DNA from 2 places in the Massilia sp. BGA-UO-ETr-WB1 genome. Region 1 is predicted to be linked to the other one. Evidence: predicted binding sites of a transcription regulator. Region 1 holds the regulator's gene; the other holds the start of a gene.
What was found. Region 1 encodes HrcA, which represses chaperone genes, less so after heat shock. Its sites were predicted from a motif close to TTAGCACTCNNNNNNNNNGAGTGCTAA; they were not measured.
Positions count from the first base shown of each region.

Region 2: a site for HrcA is predicted at 1,593-1,619, ahead of groES (co-chaperone GroES). Genes of this name have one in related genera too.

Region 1 covers NZ_JCAQOT010000021.1:641,002-645,410, reverse strand. Annotated here, with positions in the region: gene AC56DV_RS07605 (metallophosphoesterase family protein) at 1-971, opposite strand, end outside; gene AC56DV_RS07600 (HAD family hydrolase) at 1,089-1,808, shown strand; gene hrcA (heat-inducible transcriptional repressor HrcA) at 1,846-2,862, shown strand; gene fur (ferric iron uptake transcriptional regulator) at 2,873-3,301, opposite strand; gene AC56DV_RS07585 (outer membrane protein assembly factor BamE) at 3,423-4,028, shown strand; gene dapB (4-hydroxy-tetrahydrodipicolinate reductase) at 4,041-4,409, shown strand, end outside.
Region 2 covers NZ_JCAQOT010000013.1:240,438-244,846, forward strand. Annotated here, with positions in the region: gene AC56DV_RS02525 (EVE domain-containing protein) at 1-218, opposite strand, end outside; RNA gene ssrS (6S RNA) at 296-474, opposite strand; gene AC56DV_RS02535 (cell division protein ZapA) at 520-831, opposite strand; gene AC56DV_RS02540 (hypothetical protein) at 828-1,064, opposite strand; gene AC56DV_RS02545 (hypothetical protein) at 1,147-1,428, shown strand; gene groES (co-chaperone GroES) at 1,699-1,989, shown strand; gene groL (chaperonin GroEL) at 2,018-3,664, shown strand; gene AC56DV_RS02560 (hypothetical protein) at 3,864-4,385, shown strand; gene AC56DV_RS02565 (MFS transporter) at 4,397-4,409, opposite strand, start outside.

The DNA of each region.
Region 1 (4,409 bases):
TGCTCGTAGCCGGTGTCGCCCGGCTGCAGGCCTTTCCAGGTGGTGGAGGCGGTGTCGGCCACCAGCAGCTGGGCGCCGCCGCCCAGCGGCACGGCGTAGGGGGCGCTATAGTTGCCGCCGGCATCCTGTGCGGGATCGATGCAGTCGCGCCCGCTTTGCAGGGGGCGCGGGTCGAGCAGGCGCCACCAGCCCTGGCCGGCGCGCTCGCAGTTTTCGTGGTTGCCGCGCGCCACCACCCACGGCGCGGCCGACAGCAGGGCGGCGCCGGGGCGGAAGAAGTCCTCGCGCCAGGCGTCCCAGCCGTAGCCGTAGGGGCTGCCTGCGCAGCCCGCGTTGCCGGGCGGGCAGGGGTTTTCGCGGTAGTGGTAGTCGCCCACGTGCACCACCAGGTCCGGCCGCCACGCGGCCGCCGCTGCGGCCACGGTGGCGAAGGGATAGGCTTGCGGGTCGTTGCAGTCCTGGAATTCGTTGCCGCTCTTTTTCATGCGGCAGCCGGTATCGCCGATGACGACGATGCGCTGTGGCTCGGCGCGCGGCACGGGCAGGGGGATGGCCAAGCCCGGGCCCAGCACGCTGACGCTGGCGGCGGCCGGCGGCAGGTCCGCCTCGCACACGCGCAGCGGGAACGCGGAGGGCTTGGCGTCGGCCTTGGTGGCGTTGGGGCGCAGCGGCAGGGTGGCGGGCGCGGCGCGCAGCGCCATCGGGCGGCTGGCGCCGTCCACCACGATGGCGGGGCAGGACGGCGCGTCCAGCACCACGCGCGCCACGGCGCCGGACTCTCCCATCAGCACGTAGGCGGCGTAGCCGTCCGGCGCGGCCAGCACGCTGGCCGGGGACGGCCGTGCCGGGCTGGCCGCCGGGGGCCGGGTGGCGCAGGCCGCCAGCAGGACCAGGGGGGCCAACGAGGCCAGCGAGGCCAGTGGGACCCGAATGGCCGGGGGCAGGGCGCGCAAGGCGGGCAGTTTGGACAAAGCGGACTCCATGTGGACAATTCGCCAATTTTACATGCGCTGCGCATGCCCTGCGCGCCCCCCGGTACGCGCCCGCCGAAGCTCCCCGTGCCGGCGCAGCCGTGCGACAATACCGGCATGACTGCCCGCACGCCCCTGAAAGCCATCCTGTTCGACCTGGACGACACGCTGTGGCCGATCGCCCCCGTGATCGCCCAGGCCGAAGTGACCCTGCACGCCTGGCTGGCCGAGCACGCGCCGCGGGTGGCGCAGCAATTTTCCATCGACGAGCTGCGCGCGCGCCGCATGGCGCTGCTGGCCGAGCGCCCCGAGTTGCACGTGGACCTGGCCAGCCTGCGCCGCGCCGGCCTGCAAGCCGCGTTCGCCGAGCTGGGCGAGGACGAGCGCCACCTGGACGGCGCCATGCGCCACTTCTCGGCCGCGCGCAACGCCGTCCAGCTGTACGACGACGTGCTGCCCGGCCTGCTCAAGCTGAAGGAGCGCCTGGTGCTGGGCACCATCACCAACGGCAACGCGGATCTTGAAGTTGTCGGCATGGCCCACCATTTCAAGGTGTCGCTGGCGGCCGCCCACTTCGGCAGCGCCAAGCCGGACCCGGCCATTTTCCTGGAGGCGTGCCGGGCGCTGAACGTGCCGCCGTCGGCGGCGGTGTATGTCGGCGACGATTTGAAACTGGACGTGGAGGGCGCCCAGCGCGCCGGCCTGCGCGCGGTGTGGATGAACCGGCGCGGCAGCGCGGCGCTGCTGGAGGCCGAGGCGCACGGCATCGCGCCGGACGCGGTCTGCGCCACATTCGACGAACTTCTGGACTGGCTGGAGAACCAGCTGGCAGATTGATATACTGCCGGCGTGCGTCTGCGTGCATAATAAGCCCATGCAACTCGATATTCGTGCCCAAACCCTGCTCAAGGCGCTCGTGGAGCGCTACATTGCCGACGGCCAGCCGGTAGGCTCGCGCGCGCTGTCGAAAATTTCGGGACTGGAGCTGTCCCCGGCCACCATCCGCAACATCATGGCGGACCTGGAGGAGCTGGGCTACGTGGCCAGCCCGCACACCTCGGCCGGCCGCATCCCCACGCCGCGCGGCTACCGCATCTTCGTCGACACCCTGCTGACCGTGCAGCACATCGACGAGAGCTCGGTGGAAGCGCGCATGCGCCTGCCCAGCCAGCAGCCGCAAAAGCTGATCGCCAACGCGGCGCAGATGCTGTCCTCGCTGTCCCAGTTCGCCGGGGTGGTGATGGCGCCGCGCCACGAGTCGGTGTTCCAGCAGATTGAATTCCTGCGCCTGTCGGAAAAACGCATCCTGCTGGTGATCGTCAGCCCGGCCGGCGACGTGCAGAACCGCATGCTGCTGACCGACGTCGACTACACGCCGGCCCAGCTGGTGCAGTCGGCCAACTACATCAACCAGCATTACAGCGGCCTGGCGCTGGAGGAAGTGCGCGGGCGCATGCAGGGCGAGCTGCGCCAGCTGCAGACCGACATGGGGCGATTGATGCAGCAGGCGGTGGAGGCCGGCAGCGAAGCCATGGCCGACAGCGCGGACGACATGGTGATCGCCGGCGAGCGCAACCTGCTGTCGGTGAGCGACCTGTCGTCCAACATGACGTCGCTGCGCCAGATGTTCGACATGTTCGAGCAGAAGACCGGGCTGATGCAGCTGCTCGACGTGTCGAGCAAGGCTTCCGGCGTGCAGATTTATATCGGCGGCGAATCGCACCTGGTGCCGATGGACGAGATGAGCGTGGTGACGGCGCCGTATGAAGCGAACGGCAAGATCGTCGGCACGCTGGGTGTGATCGGGCCGACGCGCATGGCTTACGAGCGGGTCATCCCTATCGTGGACATCACCGCCAAGCTCCTGTCAAACGCCTTGAGCAACCACTAGGCCGCCAACATCACGGCTTGTGCGGGCAGGCCGTCTTGACGCAGTTGCCGTAGATGGCCAGCGCGTGCTCGGCGATCTTGAAGCCGCGCGCTTCGGCGATGTTTTGCTGGCGGTGCTCGATTTCCTCGTCGAAGAATTCTTCCACCCGGCCACAGTCCAGGCACACCAGGTGGTCGTGGTGCGAACCGGCGTTCAGCTCGAAAATGGCTTTGCCGGTTTCGAAGTGGTTGCGGTTCAGCAGGCCGGCCTGCTCGAACTGGGTCAGCACACGGTATACCGTTGCCAGGCCAACATCCATATTGTCCGCCAGCAGGATCTTGTAAACATCCTCCGCAGTCAGGTGGCGCACCGGGCTATTCTGGAAGATGTCGAGGATCTTCAGGCGCGGCAGAGTCGCTTTCAGGCCGCTTGCCTTCAGGTCGGTTGGGTTGTTGCTCATGTTTCTTACTCGTGTGTGGGACAATGTGCTTTATCATATAGTGTTTTGGCACTTCCGCTCAATCGATTTGAGGTCATTTATGCGCATCACCCAGGCTATACCGCAGTCCATGTTGCACACTATGAAACGCCGCACGCCCCTCGCGGCGGGCGCGATTTGCCTTGCGCTGGCCGTTTCCGGCTGCGCCTCGCTCAGCACGCTGGGCGAAAAGAAGGCTGACCTGAAAGTCGAAGACAACGCGGTGGTGGCCGGCAAAGGCGCCCAGGTCCGCAGCATTTCGCAACTGCAGAAGTTCATGTGGTTCTTCTCGCCCTACCGTCCGGACATCCAGCAGGGCAACTTCATTTCCCAGGAAATGCTGCAGCAACTGAAACCGGGCATGACGCGCGACCAGGTCCGCTTCATCCTCGGCACGCCGCTCTTGCAGGACATCTTCCACGCCGAGCGCTGGGACTACCCGTTCCGCCTGGCCCGTGGCAATGGCGAAACCATCGACAGCACCGTGGTGGTCTACTTCAAGGAAGGCAAGGTCGACCGCTTCGAAGGCGGCAACCTGCCTACCGAGCAGGAGTACATCGCGCTGATCGCCGGCCCGCCCAAGACCGCCAAGCAGGCGCTGAAGGAGCAGAACAAGGGCGTCTCGCCCGGCACCGCGCCGCTGCCGGCCGGCACCGACTCGGGCGCCGCCGCACCCGTGCCCGTGACGCCGAAAATCGAATCGAAGTAAGAAGGACCGAGCATGACTGAACTGAACATTGCAATCGCGGGCGCGAGCGGCCGCATGGGCCGCATGCTGATCGAAGCCGTGCAGGGCACGCCGGAAGTGCGCCTGTCCGGCGCGCTGGACCGGGCCGGTTCGCCCAGCCTGGGCCAGGACGCGGCCGCCTTCTCCGGCAAGCCGGCCGGGGTGGCCATCGAAGCGGACCTGGCCAAGGGCCTGGCCGGCGCGCAGGTGCTGATCGACTTCACCCGCCCGGAAGGCACGCTGGAACACCTGGCGTACTGCGCCGAGCACGGCATCAAGATGGTGATCGGCACCACCGGCTTCGACGAGGCCGGCAAGGCCGCCATCGCCGAGGCGGCCAAGAAAACCGCCATCGTGTTCGCG
Region 2 (4,409 bases), on a different contig from region 1:
TAGGCGCCGCTGGCCACTTCGGCGATGCCGGCGATGCCGGGCTGCGGGCAGCTGGAGTGGTAGAACAGCACGCCGTCGCCCACTTTCATCGCGTCGCGCATGAAGTTACGGGCCTGGTAGTTGCGCACGCCGAACCAGGGTACGGTGTGGCCCTTTGCGGCCAGCACGTCGTCGATGCTCATCTCGTCCGGTTCGGACTTCATCAGCCAGTAAGCCATGGCGCTCCTTCGTATGAAAGCTAGGGACGTAAAAAAGCGGCTGCGCACCAAGGTGCTAACAACCGCTCTTTTGGGAATGAAGCCCCGCCTGTGCCGCTATGCCGGCATCCCGAACCTGGTGGCTCAGGTGGTCACAGTTAGTTCAATTTCGGGTTCATCGGGCTAGCGACGCTCACTCCCATCAAACAAATTTCCGCGACCGTTGCATACAAATGGTTCAAGGAATATATGGCATCCGCGAACACTGCAGGGTGACACGGAGTTTACTCCTCTATCGCCGCCAGGGAAAGGCCTTTCGTCGTTAAAAAAGATTTTCTTGCGGCGTCAGCGCGCTGTCGAGCACCTTGTGCATGGCCGCCATCTTGTCCTGCATGTCCAGCACCGACATGTCCGACAGCGGCCCTTGCGGCGCGCGCGCGGACAGGAATTCGGCCGCCATGCCCAGCGCCGCCATCACGGCGATGCGGTCGTTGCCCTTGACCCGGCCGGCGTCGCGGATGGCCGTCATTTTCTTGTCGAGGAAGCTGGCCGCTTCGCGCAGCGCGCGCTCTTCTTCTTCCTTGCACGCCAGGCGGTACGGCTGGCCCATGATGCTCACGTCCAGATGTATCATTGCACGTCCTCTTGTGCCGGGGCCGGAGCGGCCTCGGTGGCGATGGCGGGAATCTTTTCCAGCAGCGCCGACACGCGCGCGTGCGCTTCGGCCAGGCGGCGCTGGCAAGCCATGTTGTCGGCCACCAGGGCCGCATTGACCTGGCGCAGCTGGGCGTTTTCACGCCGCAGCGCCAGGCTCATCTCGGCGAGCTGGTCGATCTTATCGGAAAGTTCTTGGAATTCTGAAATCATCCCGCAACTATAGGATGGCTAGGGAAGCCGCGTCAACAGGTACACGCGCATGACGCACATATTTAGGGGCACTCCTCAGACTATGGAAAAAATGCCAGGCTTGCTGGGCGCGTTAACGGCGCCGCTGCCGGTGCTGACGGCGCCCGTCCAGGACGAACTGCGCGTGCAGCCGGACGGCTATGCGCAGGTGCAAGGAGTGGTGCTTGAGAACATCCGGGACTGCGGGCGCGACCTGGCCTGCGCGCTGCGGCTGCGCGTGCGCGGGTCAGCCAATCGAAGAAACCATATAAATCGTTTACATTATTTCCCGCCGCCACCCGCCAGTCGAACGGATCGGCATGCACCGAGGCGTCGCGCCGCTTGATGTTGACGCCCCGATAGTTCGGGTCGCCACATTGACTTAAATAAAAGATTGTCATTTAAGTCACTGAAGGATGCTTGAGCCAGCGCAAAGAACGGCGCCCTTTCATAGGCGGCAATCAAATAAGTTCATGCCTGTCTTGAAATAGGACATAAGCGTCCCTATAATTGGCACTCGTTAGCCGAGAGTGCTAACAAGAATACTGAGGTTGCGATGCAGAAACATTCTGACCGCAGCCTCTCAGCACGACAACCATTGATAAAGGAGTTTTGTATGAACCTTCGCCCTTTGCACGATCGCGTCATCGTCAAACGTCTCGACCAGGAAACCAAAACCGCATCCGGCCTGATCATTCCTGACGCAGCCGCCGAAAAACCAGACCAGGGCGAAGTCCTGGCAGTGGGCAATGGCAAAGTGCTGGACGACGGCAAAGTGCGTCCGCTGGAAGTGAAAGTGGGCGACCGCGTTCTGTTCGGCAAATATTCCGGCCAAGCTGTCAAAGTCGACGGCGACGAGCTGCTGGTGATGCGCGAAGAAGACATCATGGCCGTTGTTAACAAGTAATTAGAAATAATTTCAGGAGAATTCGAACATGGCAGCTAAAGACGTAGTATTCGGCGACGCAGCGCGCGCCAAGATGGTTGAAGGCGTGAACATCCTCGCCAACGCAGTCAAAGTTACCCTGGGTCCTAAGGGCCGTAACGTGGTGCTGGAGCGCTCCTTCGGCGCCCCTACCGTTACCAAGGACGGCGTATCGGTCGCCAAAGAAATCGAACTGAAAGACAAGCTGCAGAACATGGGCGCGCAAATGGTGAAGGAAGTTGCTTCCAAAACCAGCGACAACGCCGGCGACGGCACCACCACCGCGACCGTGCTGGCCCAGGCTATCGTGCGCGAAGGCATGAAGTTCGTTGCCGCCGGCATGAACCCGATGGACCTGAAGCGCGGCATCGACAAGGCAGTTGCTGCCACCGTCGAGCAGATCGCCATCCTGGCCCGTCCATGCACCACCACCAAGGAAATCGCCCAGGTTGGCGCGATCTCGGCCAACTCCGACTACTCGATCGGCGAGCGCATCGCTGAAGCGATGGAAAAAGTGGGCAAGGAAGGCGTTATCACCGTGGAAGACGGCAAGTCGCTGAACGACGAGCTGGACATCGTTGAAGGTATGCAGTTCGACCGCGGCTACCTGTCGCCATACTTCATCAACAACCAGGAGAAGCAAGTTGCCATCCTGGACAATCCATTCGTCCTGCTGTGCGACAAGAAAATCTCCAACATCCGCGACCTGCTGCCGGTACTGGAACAAGTTGCCAAAGCTGGCCGTCCACTGCTGATCATCGCTGAAGACATCGAAGGCGAAGCGCTGGCGACCCTGGTTGTGAACAACATCCGCGGCATCCTGAAAACCTGCGCAGTGAAAGCCCCAGGCTTCGGCGACCGCCGCAAAGCCATGCTGGAAGACATCGCCGTGCTGACCGGCGGCCAGGTTGTTGCTGAAGAAATCGGCCTGACCCTGGAAAAAATCACCCTGGCGGAACTGGGCCAGGCCAAGCGCATCGAAGTGGGCAAGGAAAACACCATCGTTATCGATGGCGCCGGCGACGGTTCCAACATCGAAGCGCGCGTCAAGCAGATCCGCGTGCAGATCGAAGAAGCGACCTCGGACTACGACCGCGAGAAACTGCAAGAACGCGTAGCCAAGCTGGCCGGCGGCGTTGCCGTGATCAAAGTCGGTGCTGCCACCGAAGTTGAAATGAAAGAAAAGAAAGCCCGCGTGGAAGATGCACTGCACGCCACCCGCGCTGCGGTTGAAGAAGGCATCGTGCCAGGCGGCGGCGTGGCCCTGCTGCGCGCCCGTGCAGCCCTGACCGTCAAAGGCGACAATCCTGACCAGGAAGCTGGCATCAAGATCGTTCTGCGCGCGATGGAAGAGCCTCTGCGCATGATCGTGCAAAACGCCGGCGAAGAAGCATCGGTGGTGGTTGCAGCAGTGCTGGCCGGTTCCGGCAACCACGGCTACAACGCGTCGAACGGCACCTACGGCGACATGGTTGAAATGGGCGTGCTGGACCCAGCCAAAGTAACCCGCTCGGCTCTGCAGAACGCAGCGTCGATCGCTGGCCTGATGCTGACCACCGACTGCATGGTTGCTGAAATCAACGAAGACAAGCCAGCCGGCGGTATGGGTGGCATGGGCGGTATGGGTGGCATGGGCGGCATGGACGGCATGATGTAATAGCCGTTCCGCGCCGAACCGCACCGGTTCATCGCTGACAAGCCCGCAAGGTTCGCGCCTTGCGGGCTTTTTATTTGCCCAAGGTCAGCCGGACGCCGCTTGCCTCGCCGCCAAAGCCGCAATAAGCAAGTTGCTGCGCGGGTTCGCTTGGTTTAGTATGGCCGCAACTTTCCTCTCTCCATGACAAGGCTCTCATCCGATGGCACCGCGCTCTTCGAATTCCAAAACCGCCGCGATTGCCGGGACGCTGGCCGGGCTGCTGTCGGCTGGCCTGGGTGCTTATTATCTGTACTCGACGCGCCAGGAGGCGCAACCCGCAGCGCCGGCCGCCGCCGTGGCCAGTGCCGCCAGCGCGGGCAGCGCCGCGCTGCAAGCGCCTGCCGCCAAGGGCGCGCTGAGCCGCGAACAGGCGGTGGCGGCGCTGATGGCGCTGCCGGAGCTGAAGGCGTGGGCGGACAGGATAGAGACGGAATCGAAAGGCCAGGCGCGCGGCGCGCTGATGGAGTACGACGCGCAACTGCGCACCGTGAAAGGCAAGCAGTATTACCAGCTGAGCTTTGTCGAGAACAGCAGCGACGCGGCGCAGCGCTGGGAAAGCTTCCTGGTGGCGCAGTCCGACGGCGAGATCCTGGTGGATGACGATGTCAGCGGCGAACCGATGACGCTGGAGCAGTGGCGCAAAGAGAAAAAGCCGCTGCTGCGCAGCGGCCCGGGCGACTGATCTTTGGCGGCTTACGCGGCGGAA